DNA from 2 places in the Methylobacterium sp. JK268 genome. Region 1 is predicted to be linked to the other one. Evidence: riboswitches for the same ligand, from Rfam matches in the RefSeq annotation. Region 1 holds a riboswitch; the other holds the start of a gene.
What was found. Region 1 has a riboswitch for cobalamin ahead of ACW9J6_RS08950 (TonB-dependent receptor). Riboswitches for the same ligand answer to the same signal wherever they lie in the genome.

Region 1 (7,099 bases):
ATACAGTCCGCGCTCGATCTCAGTGGTCACCGGCTCGGTTCATCGCCGGCTTTTACCTCCCCGCGGAAGGACGAGTGTTCGGCTTCGTGATGAACGCGTAGAATCCTCCATGTTCGCCCTCCAACCCTGGTCCGGAATTCGCTGTTCCGGCTGGTTTAGGATCTGTGCTGAGATCGATCAGGTTGACCGCCCGGCGGGCCTATACGGGTCGCGAGTGGACGGCTAGTATTCGGCACAAAGTCGAAGAAGCGCGCCGTCGAGCACATGAATGGGGAGACCGCCTGGAGTGATCCCGCTCGGTCGCGATCTGCCTGCATCTGGTCTCCGACGCAGGGTCGCAGAGGAGCGGGATGGCGTCGGCAGCGACGACTCGGCAGGGAGGGATGCGTGACGCACACGAGCGTTGAAGAGCGCAGACTGTCACGGCGAGCGGTGTTGAGCGCAGCGGGGCTGCTGGCGGCGAGTCCGGCGGTGGCGGAGACATGTGGGGTCGGGCCGCCTGTGCACGCCAAGGGGCCTCTGGTCTGGATGAATATGGATCAGGTGGATCTCGACGCCGCGTACGATCAAGTGGCCTACGCGCCGATGCAGGCCCAGATCCAAGCTCGCTTCACCTCGTCTACGGAGATCACACGTCAGCGATTGGGAGAGCCGAAGCGGGTTTCCTATGGCCCAACTGCAGTTGAGATGCTCGATATTTATCCAGCCAGGATACCGAATGCACCGGTGTTCGTATTCATACATGGTGGACGATGGTTAAGAACGTCAGCAAAAGACTACGGTTTTCCCGCTGATCTCTTCGTTAATGCAGGTGTGACCTATGTCGTGCCGGATTTCATCCAGGCCGATGCGGCAGGAGGCGATCTGAGGCCGATGGCGGAGCAGGTGCGTCGGGCCGTGGCCTGGGCGTGGACGAACGCGGCGCGTTTCGGCGGCGACCCGTCGCGGTTCTACGTGGGTGGGCATTCTTCGGGCGCGCACTTGGCTGGCACCGTGATGGTGACGGATTGGCAGGCTCTCGGCCTCCCGGAGGTGCCGATCAAGGGCGGCCTGCTGATGAGCGGAATCTACGACCTGAAACCGGTCCGCCTTTCGGCCCGCAACACCTATGTGAGGTTCGACGACGATATTGAAGCGTCGCTCAGTCCGATCCGACACCTCGGCGACTTGCGCGCCCCCCTCATCGTTTCGCACGGGACCAGCGAGACGCCGGAGTTCCAGCGCCAAGCACGCGACCTCGTGACGGCCGTGAAGGCGACCGGCAAACCGGCTGAGCTGGTGGTCGGGCCCAACTTCAACCACTTCGAGATGTGCGAGAGCCTCGGTAATCCTTATGGGCCGAACGGCGGAGCGGCCCTGAAGCTGATCGGGCTCGCTTAGGGTCACACCCCATCAGCTTGACCGTGCGAGGGGCCGCCGAGGGTGGGCAGCGGTCACCGGGGTCGAACGGCCTGTCGGCAACGGGAAAACCGGGCAACGATGGTCGGTCATGGTCCCGGGACGATCCGCTTCGGCGACTCGAATTCAAGGCATCTGCTCAACCCACTCCGCACGCGAAGGGCCGGGCTCGAACGGATCCGCGAAATACTGGGTTTCACGAGCTACCTTGCCGTCGCAGAATTCCATGATGCTCACGGTGTAGGACGGCCGACCATCATAGGTCAGAACATATTCGGTGATCCAGAGATCGCCTGTGCCTGTAATCCGACGTACTGTGAAGTGCTTCCGGTTTGGCTGTGCGGTGCGGGAAGCCTGAATGTTTTTCCGCCCGCGAATGCGTTCGCCCGACTGCGGATATTCCAGCACGGCGTCCTCCCGGTAGATCTCATGCTCCTCATCGAAGTTGCCTGCGTCGGACGCGGCCCAATGGTGATCCAGTGCCGCTCGAATTCCTCGACCGTCCATATCGGGCCTCCTTGAGCATCACCGCGGATGTTGGACCGTTGTAGCACGCGCCCCGGGACCGACCTGTCTGGTTTGGGTCGAAAGCTGACTCCCACACGGTCAAGCTGATGAGGTTTGGACCCTAGGCAGGGGCCGCTCTCGACCTTACTCAGACATCCAGCGCCGCCCGCGCAATCTCTGCACTTGATCCGAAGCGGCCCCTCGCACACCGTGTCGGGAGTGTCCGGGTTCGAGGGTTTTCCGGCCAACTCATGTCCCGACACGGTTTCCTGACGCCTACCCTTCCGCCCGTTCTTGCGTCACCCAAATCTGCTTCGTCTCAACCAGAGACGATCCATCAGAACCGCCCCGCAAGGGTCAGGCGCACCGCGGTCGGTTCCACGGGGTGGAAGTGCCGGTCGGCGACTCCCACCGCCTCTCCGGGCAGGCGGGACTCGTAGTCGTAGGTGATCTGGTCGGCCTTGGCGTTCGTCAGGTTGAGCACGTCCAGGGCGAGGCTCACGCCATTGTCAAAGGCATAACCGAACCGGCCGTTGAGCAGCGCCGTCGGCTTCGAGCGCACCGCGTTGTCCTCGATCAGCGGCCGGGGTCCAAAGTACCGGACGCGCAAGCTGCCGAACCAGCCCTGGCCTTCGCCGAAGGTGATGCCCGCCGACGCGATGGTGGTCGGCGCCTCCGGCACGCGCTGGCCGACGGGGTCACGGTCGGCGAAGCGGGCGTTGGTGATCGTCAGGTCGCCTTCCAGCCGCAGCCAGGGCGTGACCGCGTAGTGGTTGCTCCACTCGATGCCGAAGCGGCGGGTCGGCCGGCTCGGCTCGGTGGTGCCTGTGTCGCCTTGAAACAGGTTCTCGGAGGCGAAGTCGAGCCGGAACAGGGCGAGGCTGGTCTCCAACCCGGTGATCGAGCGGTTGCGGATGCCGACCTCGTAGCCGGTCGAGGGCACGAGGAACGGCGAGCGGCTGATGGCGAACAGCGGGCTTGCCGGATCGACCGTCGCGGTGACGCCGCGGGCGTCGTTCGAGTGGAAGCCGCCACCGTAATTCAGGTAGATCTCGGTGTTGGCGAACGGCCCGAACACCGCCCCGAGCTTCGGGTTGACGATGCCGTCCCGGGCCTTGCCCGAGTTCGCGGGCGTGTCGGAGCGGACGTCGGCATCGTAGCCGTCCGCCCGGAAGCCGACGCTGGTGCGCAGCCAGTCGGTCCAGCGCACCCGGTTCTCGTAGTAGAAGGCCGCGCTCGCTTCCAGCACCCGGTCGTCGAGCACCGTCGAGCGGTACTGGCGAGACGTTGTGTTGAACAGGCCGACCCGGATGTCGTCGGTGCGGGTCTGCACGCCGATCTCGTTCTCCATCGCCAGCCCGAACAGGTCGCCCTGGAAGACGCGGCTGATCTCGCCGCCGCCGAGCACCCGCGTGTCGCGCTGGCGGAACTGGTCGCCGTTGACCGGATCGTTGAGGAAATAGGTGAAGTTGTTCCAGAGGTTCATCTGGTAGCGGATCACGTAGGCCGAGGCCCGGGTGATGCCGCTGGCATCCGACTGGCTCCAGCGCCCTGAGAGCGAGAACCGGCCGGTATCGCCGCCATCGGTCGGGTCGAGCGTGCCGTAGCGGCCGATGATGCCCTCCGCCACCGCCCGCTCCGGGATTTGGTTGGTCGCGTTCCACTTCGCCCAATAGGCCATGCCGGTGACGGCGAACCCGTCCGTGGCGGTGCCCTGGCTGTAGCGGGCGACACCGTTGAGCTTGCGCAGGGCGTCCGGCACCGCCCACGGCCCGTCGTAGGTCTGTGCCTCCCCGGCGACGAGCAGGTTGCCCGCGCCGAGCGGTACGGAGGTGGCCGAGAGCCCGCGCTTGAACCCGAAGCTGCCCAGCGTCGTCAGCACGACGTTCCGGTCGAGCGTGTCGAGGTAGTCGATGCGCACCGATCCCGCGGAGGCGAAGTCGCCGTCGCGGACGAAGTACGGTCCCTTGTGGAACTCGACCGCGCCGACGAGTTCCGGAATCAGGAAGTTGAGGTCGGCGTAGCCCTGGCCATGGGCGTGGGTGCGCATGTTGACCGGCATGCCGTCGACGTCGATGGCGATGTCGGTGCCGTGGTCGAGGTTGAAGCCGCGCAGGAAGAACTGGTTGGCTTTGCCCTCGCCGGAATGCTGGGTGACGATCAGACCCGGCACCTCCTCCAGCACTTCGCCCGGGCGGGTGACCGGGCGGCTGTTGATCGCAGCCCCGCTGATGACCCCGGCGCTCGCGGCCTCGACCGGACGCAGGGACCCGCCGATGCCGGTGACGCCGCCGGGGTAGCCGGCGCTGGCGGCGGCGCCCGTGGAGGCAGGCGGTGGCGCGGTCACTTCGATCTCGTCGAGGCGGATCTCGCCGGCGGCTTGCGCCAGGACAGGGACAGGGAAGCTGGCGGCGAGTGCCGCGAGGAACCAGGGACGGGAGACGGGCACGGAACGGCCTCGGGAGACGGCAGTGGCACGTCACCGCGAACGAGGCCGCGCGGACGCGAAGCGTCCGCCTCGACACCCGTCAGGACACCCCGCCCGACGCGTTTCGCGTGTGACCACGGCTGACGGCAGGTCTCCTGGCTCGCGGGTCGCTGCCCTCTCACCGTCTTCCCGGGCGAGGCTGCCCAGTGACATGGTGGCGGAAGGCTCGCCGCTTACAGTTGCGGGGGCAGCCGCGGCCTCGGGCGCACGCCCTCACCGCGTTCCCTTTTGATCCCCAGAGGGAACCGTCGCCGTGACGGTAGGCGGGTCGAGTGAGAGGGGTCAATGTCGGCACTGCGGTTCTAAGGGCGCGTGCCTCGTCCGTGACAGGAGAGTTGCACCCGAGCACCACCGCTCGCTTGGAAGCGCCCGGGTTGGTACGCCACCCTTGCGCCAACGGGCGTGAGTGTCGGAGGCGCATCACCGGCATCGAACGGCCGCTGTCCGATGCTGCGCAGCCAATCCGGTAGGCTCGCTTGAAAGTCCGAACGTTGCGTGATGCTGACGCCCGCGGTCCGCACCGCGAGCGGCTGCCTTCCACCCTCAGCCGTCTTTCGCACGTTCAAGCTGATTGAGGTGCGACCCGAGAGCATGCTCAATCGGGATGGCCGCCGGCCCGCGTGAAGACAATGTGATCACAGCAGAACTTGGAGCGGGTTCGGTGATCCGGTGATCGTCGCAACCGCTCTCGGAGTCCGATTCTGATGCCAAGGACCCGCGCACCATCTCAGCGACGGGTCGGAAGCGACGCGGAAACCTCCATCTCCCGTCCCGCAGCAAGCGCTGCAGGATGGGGGATTTGATACCACGCGATTCTGCCGCTCGCGTCCGGCCGGTCCCGGGGCGTCGCCGCCCCGGCGGGGACGCGGCCTACTGCGCCTCGGCGGTCTGCTCGATGCCCACGACCCCGCGGAAGGCCTTGGAGATCCACGAGGACTTCTCCTCGCGGGGCTCGACGCCGCCGTTCTGCAGGAGCGCGTAGGCGTCCTTGTACCAGGGCGAGTCGGGGAAGTTGTGGCCGAGCACGGCGGCGGCCGTCTGCGCCTCGCCGACGATGCCGAGCGCCATGTAGGCCTCGGCCAGGCGCTCCAGCGCCTCCTCGGCGTGGCGGGTCGTCTGGTACTTGCTCACCACGTCGCGGAAGCGGTTGATCGCGGCCGGAAAGTTGCGGCGCTCCAGGTAGTAGCGCCCGATCGTCATCTCCTTGCCGGCGAGCTGGTCGCGCGTGATCTGGATCTTGGCCTTCGCGTCCGCCACGTATTCCGAGGTCGGGTACTTCTGGACCAGCTCCTGCAGGGCGGCCAGCGCCCGCTCCGAGCGGTCCTGGTCGCGGGTCACGTCCGGGATCTGCTTGTAGTTGGACATCGCCAGGATGTACTGGGCGTAGGCCGCGTCCTTGCTGCCCGGATGCCGCTGCAGGTAGCGCTTGGCCGCGGTGATCGCGTCCTCGTACTTGCCGCCCTCGTAGTTCGAGTAGGCCGTCATCAGCACGGCCTTCCGCGACCAGTCCGAGTAGGCGTATTCCTTGTCGAGGTTATCGAACCGCTTCACCGCCTCGTCGTAGTCGTGGTCCTCGAGCTTGGCGAGGCCCTCGCTGTAGATCTTGTCGGCCGGGCGGCGCTCGATCACCTCCGGCTTGTACTTCTCCGGCCCGAAGGGATTGATCGAATCCAGGGCGTCGCAAGCGGTGAGGCCGGCGCCGCAGGCCGCGAGCAGCGCGGCGCGCAGAACGGCACCTTTCGCACCGCGAAGCGAGGAGGCGAGAGGCATACGGTTCATCCTCAGGCAGGCAGCCCGCACGGGCGCCGGTGTGGTCGGTCAGGCCGTCCGCGGACGCTGCCGTCCGGGCTCGGCGTTAACCTCTGCGTGGCGATTAGGGCGCGAAAACGGCGTGGCGAGGCGCCGGGGACCGGCCGGATCGGCTCTGCACAGGCCCGTCTTGCGGAAGGGGATGGCTGTGGCTTTCGCGCAACGCGCGCGGTGGCCGCGCCGGCGCTCAGAGGTCGGGCGCGTAGGCGGCGACGCCCAGGCCCATGCCGAAATCGGCCAGGACCGGCTCGCGGCGGGCGCCCGCCCCTTCGACCATGGCGTAGTTCGCGCGGTCCGCGAACAGGGCATCGAGGACGGCGACGTTGAGGCCGTGGCCGCCGCAATAGGATTGGTAGGCGCCGAGGATCGGCAGGCCCGCGAGGGCGAGGTCGCCGACCGCGTCGAGGAGCTTGTGGCGCACGAACTCGTCCGGGAACCGCAGGCCTTCCGGGTTCACGACGCCGCCCTCGCCCACCGCAACGGTGTTCTCCAGCGAGGCGCCGAGCGCGAACCCGGCCTTCCAGTAGCGCTCCACGTCCCGCATCATCCCGAAGGTCCGGGCGCGGGCGATCTCGCGGCGATAGGCGGCGGGGGTGAGGTCGAGGGCCTTGCGGCTGCGGCCGATCACCGGGCTCTCGAAGTCGATCTCGACGTCGAGGCGGAAGCCGCGCTCGTAGGGCCGCAATTCGGAGAAGGCCCGGCCCTTCTCGGCCCGGACGGGCTTCAGGACTTTCAGGAAGCGGCGGGGGGCGCCGCAGGAGACGAGGCCCACGGAGTCGATGGCGGCCACGAAGGGGGCGCTCGACCCGTCCAGGATCGGCATCTCCGGCCCGTCGATCTCGACGAGGACGTTGTCGAGCCCGAGCCCCATCAGGGCGGACATCAGGTGCTCGATGG
Region 2 (7,099 bases), on a different contig from region 1:
CGCCGTAGCGCCAGTAATCGAGCCCTCCGAGGCAGCGCACGAGCACGAACCGCGCCCGCGCCACGACCTGCTCCGCATAGAGATCGACCGACATCGGGTGGCGCAGCTGCGCCAGCTTGGCGAGGCGCAGGCTCGGCATCGCCACCGCGCGGCCCGCTTCGGCCTGGGCCGCCGCGAGCCCCGCGAGGTCCGTGTCCGTGAAGGAGAGTGCCACGATGTCCCCGGGCGTCTGACCCAGATCCACCGCGGCCTCGCCCTCGTCGAGGGAGACCGTATCGACGCGCAGCAGATGCATCAGGGGCTGCCGGACTCCTCCGCCCCGTGCACGAGGCGCGGCCGGGTCGGGAAGGTCACGCCGTCGTAGATCTCCCGGAGCGGCAGAAGCAGGCCGAGATCCGGAAGGTCGATCTCGGCCTCGATGCCGGTCACCAGGCGACGCGTCCAAGCTCCGTCCGCGTCTCGCGACCAGACGGCCACTTCGGCCGCGTTGGGTTCGACCAGCAGGATGTGGCGCAGCGACGTGACCGCCTTGTATTCGCCGAGCTTGTCGAAGGTGTCGAAGTCGCGCGTGCTCGGCGACAGCACATCGACCACGAGCCGCGGGTCGGCCGCCACCAGACCGTTCGGGTCGCGGGCGCCGCAATCCACGCCGAGATCGGGGCGGCGGATCTGCCCGGGCCGCGTCTCGACACTGCCGTCGCCCGTGAAGGGGCGGCAGGAGCCGCGACGCAACCGTGTCCGGAACTCGGCGAGCAGGTTGACCACGATGTCGTCGTGGATGGTGCGGGCTCCTGCCTTCATCCGCACGGGAACGCCGCCGACGAGTTCGTAGCGGGCGTCCTGGCTCTCCTGCCAGGCGAAGAACTCCGGCACCGTCCAGCGCCGTGATGCGGGCTCCGGCATGGGAACGCCCCTCGTCTCGCGACCCGGGGCGCCGCCCCGGGACCCCGGCAGAGGGCGGAACGCCCTCTGCACTCCCCTCATCCTAGCGCGCCAAAGCCGCCGCGACCGCCTCCCGGTCGAAGCCCGACAGGCCGATCACCACCAGCCGCCCGTCCCGCGGCTCTCCGGCCCGCCAGGGCCTGTCGTAGTGGTGGGCGATCCGCCGCCCGACGCCCTGGACCACGAGCCGCATCGGCTTGTCCCGGACCGGGCAGAAGCCCTTGATGCGCAGCACGCCCGGCACCTCGGCGGCGCGCGCCACCCGCGCCGCGAGGTCGTCGGGCGAACCCGCCGGGCCCACGGTGATCGCGACGCTGTCGAAATCGTCGTGGTCGTGGTCCGCCTCGGTCTCGTGGTGGGAGGGCCGGGACGCGAGGTCGCTCTCCGCCGCCGCGTTGAGGCCGAGCAGCACGCGCGGGTCGATGGCGCCGTGCTGGGTCTCGACGAGCTTCACGGCGCGGGGCAGGTGCGCCTCAACCTCCGCCCGCGCCCGCGCGCGGCTCTCCGCGTCGAGAAGGTCGCCCTTGTTCATGACGACGAGGTCCGCGCAGAGGAGCTGGTCCTCGAACACCTCCTCAAGCGGGTTGTCGTGGTCGACGGACTGGTCCGCCGCGCGCTGGGCCGCCAGCGCCTCCGGATCCTCCGCGAAGGCGCCGGAGGCCACCGCCGGCCCGTCCACGACCGCGACCACGCCATCGACGGTCACCCGCGAGCGGATCGCCGGCCAGTTGAAGGCCTGGACCAGGGGCTTGGGCAGGGCGAGGCCCGAGGTCTCGATCAGGATGTGCTCGGGCGGCTCGGGGCGGTCGAGGAGCTTGTTGAGCGCCGGCACGAAGTCGTCGGCCACGGTGCAGCAGATGCAGCCGTTCGGCAGTTCCACCACCGCGTCCTCGTCGCAGCCCGGCACGCCGCAGGAGGCGAGCAGCGAGCCGTCGAAGCCGACATCGCCGAACTCGTTGACGATGATCGCGAGCCGTCGGCCGTCATTGTGCTCGACGACGTGGCGCACCAGCGTCGTTTTCCCCGCGCCGAGGAAGCCGGTGACGATGGTGCAGGGGATCTTGCTGAGGATGGTCATGCGGTCACCGGCGGGATGCGGGCGACGACGCCCTTGCGGAAGGCCTCCGGCCGTTCGCGCCAGGGCACGATCCCCTCGGGCGCCGCCGCGTAGCGCGACAGCCCGTCCCGGAGAATCGCGACGGCACCCGCCGGATCGAGGTCGCCGTACACGTAGGTCCAGCGGCCCGGCGAGGCGACCGCGACCGTGCAGGGCCGCTTGCAGACCGACAGGCACTCGACGGGCGCCACCGTGACCGCCTCGTCGGCGAAGGCCTCGGCGAGGGCCGCGTGGAGCCGCGCGCCGGCGCGCGGACCGTCTGGGGAATCGGAGTCCGCCCGGCAGGTGGTGCAGACGTAGAGGGTGACGCTCATCGGGCCGCCTCGGGTCGCAGCGTCCCCTCGGCGGGCCGGGCGACCCAGTCCCACGCCCAGCCGAAGGCGAGCCCGAGCGCGACCCAGAAGGCGAAGCCGATGGCGAGCGAACGTGCCGCGAACTGCGCGGCCAGGGCCGGCGGCAGCGCCCCGCTCTCGGTGACGTGCGGGGCGCCCCAGACATGCGGGGCGACGATCAGCGCGAGCCCCGCGGCGAGGGCGAGCGCCCCGCCGCGGATCACCGCGAAGTAGAGGCCGGCCGCGGTCGCGACCACCGTCACGACCCACCAGCCCTGCCGCACTTCCAGCGCGGCCCCGCCCATGCCGGGCAGTTCCGGCGGCAGGCCCACCGCCGGGGCGAGACTCGCGGCGACGAAGCCGCCGATGGCGAAGCGCAAAGCCTCGCCGCGGGTGATGGTGCGGCCTGTGGCGAGCAGCACGGCGCCGAGGAGGAGCGCATAGCCGACGCCCGTGACGAGGGTCGCTAGTGCCGTGAAGGCGAGGCGCGGCAGGCCGGGGGCGGGCTGCCACTCCTCCGCCTCGGCGGTCCTCTCGGGTGCCTTTCCGTGATCGTGCTCCGCGTGGGCGGCGAGCACGATCAGCCCGGGCAGCGGTGCCAGGGCGGCATGGGTCTCGGCCGCGTGGTTCTCGTAGGTCTCCGCCTCCAGGATCAGCCGGGAGGTCAGCGCGAATTGCAGCCCCGACGCCACGCAGGCGGCGAGGAATCCCGCGACCAGGGCCGCGGAGAGGAGTCGGATCGTCATGGGAATCGTCCTGCCGAGGCGAAGGCCGCCCGGCGCCGAGACGACGCCGGGCGAGCGGTCAACGGGCGCCGGATGCGCTCAGTGGCAGGGGAAGTTGTTGGCGTGGCGCCAGTCATGCGCCGCGTTGTGCAGCGCGATGGCGGGCGAGAAGCCCGAGGCGAAGATCAGCCCGATGCCGAGGGTCGCGGCGACCAGAACGGCGACGAGACGGTCACCGGCTTGGGCCGGAGCGAGGGTACGAAGAGCAGCGACCATGACGGACTCCTGCCGCCCCGCCGGCGGCGTCGAGAGGAACGGGTGACGGCAGGTCTCCTGGCTCACGGCGTTCGACCAACCCGCCGCCTTCCCGGATCGCTCCAGTGGCCGATGGCGGGCCCGCGCCGCTCACAGTTGCGGGGGCAGCCGCGGCTTCCGGGGGATGTCCCCGTCCCGCGTTCCCTTTTCACCTCGTCGCCGAGGCACCGTCGGGGCGGACCGTAGCGAGTCGGCGGCGGGCTTGCAATCGGCCCGCGATCCGACTCGCCTCCGCCGTCCCCGCCTCGTTGCGGGGCACCGCCCTCCCCTTCAGCACGATGCGGGGATCGGGACCGCGCGGCGTCCCCGGCGCAGGGCCGCGAGCATCAGGAGGCCCGCGCCGGCCCGGGCGGCGCCGGCCAGCGGCACGGCTGGGTAGCCGAGGCCGGCATCGATCACGGCGCCGCCCACAGCCGCCCCGATCGCGTTGCCGAGGTTGAAGGCGCCGATATTCATCGCCGAGGCGAGGTTGGGCGCTTCGTGCGCCTCGTTCATCACCCGCATCTGCAGCGGCGGGACCAGCGCGAAGCTCGCCACGCCCCACAGGACAATCAGGACCGCGACCGCGACCTCCACGCGCACCATGCCGGCGAGGAGGAGGAGGAGGGCCACCAGCCCGGCGAGGGATGCCGCGATGGTGCCGTCCACCGAGCGATCGGCCAGAATCCCGCCGAGCCAATTCCCCGCCGCGAGCCCGACCCCGTAGAGCACCAGCATCGTGGTCACGAAGCCGGTGGAGGCCCCCGTCTCGACCCGCAGGATCGGCACGATGTAGGTGAAGACCGTGAACATGGCGCTGGCGCCGACGACCGTCAGTCCGAGGGCTGCGAGCACCGGCCCACGGACGAGCACCCGCAGTTCAGCCCGCATGTCGGCGCCGGCCTCGGCCTTCAGGTCCGGCAGGGCGAGGCGCAGCGCGAGCATGGCGATGAGCCCGATGCCGGCGATGCCCCAGAACGCCGTCCGCCAGCCGAGCAACTCGCCGATCCAGGCTGCGAGCGGCACCCCGCCGATCGTGGCCACGGTGAGGCCGGAGAACATTGCCGCCACGGCCCCTGCGCGCCGCTCCGGCGGGACGAGCCGCGCCGCGACCACCGCGCCGACCCCGAAGAAGGCGCCGTGGTTGAGCGAGGTAATGAGCCGGGCCGCGACGAGCGACGCGTAACTGTCCGCCAGCGCCGCCATCCCGTTCCCCGCGGTGAAGATCGCCATCAGGCCGATCAGTAGGGTGCGGCGCGGCAAGCGTGCGCCTGCAAGGGTCGTCAGCGGCGCCCCGACCAGCACGCCGAGCGCGTAGGCGCTCACCACGAGGCCGGCCGCGGGGATCGAGACGCCGAGATCGGTCGCGATCAGGGGCAGCATGCCCATCGGGGTGAATTCCGTGACGCCAATGCCGAAGGCGCCGATGGCCAGCGCGAGCAGGGCGGGGTTGGGTCGCATCGTGATCTCCTCGTCGTTCCGGCAGAGCACGTGGCGGATGCGGCGCCAGGGCGGTAGACGGGGCCGCGGACCGAGATCCGTGCGGTGGAGTCACGAATGGGGCGGGATGGCGTCGATCGCGCGGGCGAGATGGCGGCCTTCGTGGCGGTGATCGCGGCCGGGAGCTTCGCCGGTGCCGCGCGCCGGCTCGGCCTGACACCCTCGGCGGTGAGCCGGATCGTCGCGCGCCTGGAGGCGCGGCTCGGCGTGCGGCTGATCCTGCGGACCACCCGCAGCCTGCACCTCACGGCCGAGGGCGAGACCTACGGGCGGGCGGCCCGGCGCATCCTCGCCGACCTCGACGACACCGAGCAGGCCCTCGCCGACCAGGGCCGCCCGCGCGGCCGGGTGCGGGTGAGCGCCGCGACCGCCCACGGCCGGCTGGTGGTGGTGCCGATCCTCGCCGCCTTCGCGGCGCTTCATCCGGGAATCGTCGTGGAGATCGAGCTCTCCGACGAACTCGCCGACGTGCTCGGCGGCCGCGTCGACCTCGCGGTCCGCTTCGGGCCGTTGGCTGACAGCCCGCTGACGGCGCGGCGCTTGGGCGAGACCGGGCGCACGGTGGTCGCCTCGCCCGCCTACCTCGCCCGCGCCGGCACGCCCCGGGTGCCGGCCGACCTCGCCGTCCACAACTGCCTCGACTTCAGCTTCCGCCGCATCGAGCCGGGCTGGCCCTTCCGGGAGGACGGGCGCGACCACGTTCTCCCCGTCCAGGGGAGCCTTCGGGCGAATAACGGCGAGACGCTGGTGCAACTCGCCCTCGCCGGCGTGGGAATTACACGGGTCGGCAACTTCCACATCACGGAAGAACTTGCGGCCGGGCGGCTGGTGCCGCTGCTCGAAACCTTCAATCCCGGCGACCGGGAGGCGATCCACGCCGTGTTCGTCGGCGGCGCGGCGATGCCGGCTCGCCTTCGGGTGCTCGTGGACTTCCTCGTCGCGCGCATGCGCGCGACGGGCGGGGATTAGGCCATGCGCCGGCCCCGCTCGCACACGTCTCCGCCATGTGTCATAGGCCCCGGAGCAGGGAGAGAGTGTCATTGATGAATTCAGAGGAGACGACCCGCGTGGGAGATGAAACGGCGACTTTGCCACGGTTGACCTTGCTGCTCGGAGGCGCCCGCTCGGGCAAGAGTGCCCATGCGGAATGCTTGATCCAGGCGCTGCCGCCGCCCTGGCTCTACGTCGCGACCGCGCGGGCCCTCGACGGCGAGATGCGGGCCCGGATCGCCGACCATCGCGCGCGCCGGCCCGCCGGCTGGGAGACGCTGGATGCGCCCTACGACCTCGTCGGCGCGCTCGCGGGCGCCGAGCCGGGCCGTCCGATCCTGGTCGATTGCCTGACCCTCTGGCTCAGCAACGCCCTTCTCGCCGAACTCGACCTCGCCGAGGAGGCGGCGCGCCTCGTGGAGGCCTGCGCGCGTCACCCGGGCCCGCTCGTCCTGGTGTCGAACGAGGTCGGATTCGGCATCGTGCCCGACAACGCCCTCGCCCGCCGCTTCCGCGACGAGGCCGGGCGCCTGCACCAGCGCCTCGCTGCGATCGCCGACCGGGTCGTGCTGATGGTGGCGGGGCTGCCGCTCACCCTGAAGGGAGACCGCGGATGAACCCGGAGGAGGAGGCCGCGCGCCACCGCGCCAAGATGGAGAAGCGCAAGGCCGTGCAGGACGCCGAGGTGGCGGGCAAGACCATCGAGAAGGGCCTCCTCATCGTCCATACGGGCCCGGGCAAGGGCAAGTCGACGGCGGCCTTCGGCCTGATGCTGCGGGCGCTCGGGCGCGGCTGGCGCGTCGGCGTCGTGCAGTTCATCAAGGGGGCCTGGGAGACCGGGGAGCGGTTCGCCCTCGACCGGTTCGGCGATCAGGTCGCGTGGCACACGATGGGCGAGGGCTTCACCTGGGAGACCCAGGACCGCGCCCGGGACGTCGCCGCCGCCGAGGCCGCCTGGGCGCAAGCGCGGCGCCTGATGGCGGATCCGGGCCTGCGCCTCCTCGTCCTCGACGAGCTCAACATCGCGCTGCGCTACGACTACCTGCCGCTCGCCGACGTCGTCGCGGTCCTCGCCGCGCGGCGTCCGGACCTGCACGTGGTGGTGACGGGACGCAACGCGAAGCCGGACCTGATCGCAGCGGCCGACCTCGTGACCGAGATGACCCTGGTCAAGCACCACTTCGCGGCGGGGGTGAAGG

Region 2: it holds a riboswitch for cobalamin, as region 1 does, so the genes downstream of both, ACW9J6_RS03850 (CbtB domain-containing protein) here and ACW9J6_RS08950 (TonB-dependent receptor) in region 1, are expected to answer to the same signal.

Annotation. Positions count from the first base shown of each region.
Region 1 is NZ_JBSVZN010000007.1:60,440-67,538, reverse strand. It holds gene ACW9J6_RS08965 (cytochrome P450) at 1-1, shown strand, start outside; gene ACW9J6_RS08960 (alpha/beta hydrolase) at 388-1,380, shown strand; gene ACW9J6_RS08955 (nuclear transport factor 2 family protein) at 1,525-1,905, opposite strand; gene ACW9J6_RS08950 (TonB-dependent receptor) at 2,243-4,273, opposite strand; cobalamin riboswitch at 4,462-4,657, opposite strand; gene ACW9J6_RS08945 (outer membrane protein assembly factor BamD) at 5,264-6,163, opposite strand; gene lpxC (UDP-3-O-acyl-N-acetylglucosamine deacetylase) at 6,390-7,099, opposite strand, start outside.
Region 2 is NZ_JBSVZN010000002.1:397,675-404,773, reverse strand. It holds partial or broken gene ACW9J6_RS03875 (cobaltochelatase subunit CobN) at 1-295, opposite strand, end outside; gene ACW9J6_RS03870 (Uma2 family endonuclease) at 295-903, opposite strand; gene cobW (cobalamin biosynthesis protein CobW) at 986-2,020, opposite strand; gene ACW9J6_RS03860 (DUF1636 domain-containing protein) at 2,017-2,373, opposite strand; gene ACW9J6_RS03855 (CbtA family protein) at 2,370-3,137, opposite strand; gene ACW9J6_RS03850 (CbtB domain-containing protein) at 3,216-3,392, opposite strand; cobalamin riboswitch at 3,423-3,616, opposite strand; gene ACW9J6_RS03845 (MFS transporter) at 3,702-4,871, opposite strand; gene ACW9J6_RS03840 (LysR family transcriptional regulator) at 4,968-5,879, shown strand; gene cobU (bifunctional adenosylcobinamide kinase/adenosylcobinamide-phosphate guanylyltransferase) at 5,978-6,517, shown strand; gene cobO (cob(I)yrinic acid a,c-diamide adenosyltransferase) at 6,514-7,099, shown strand, end outside.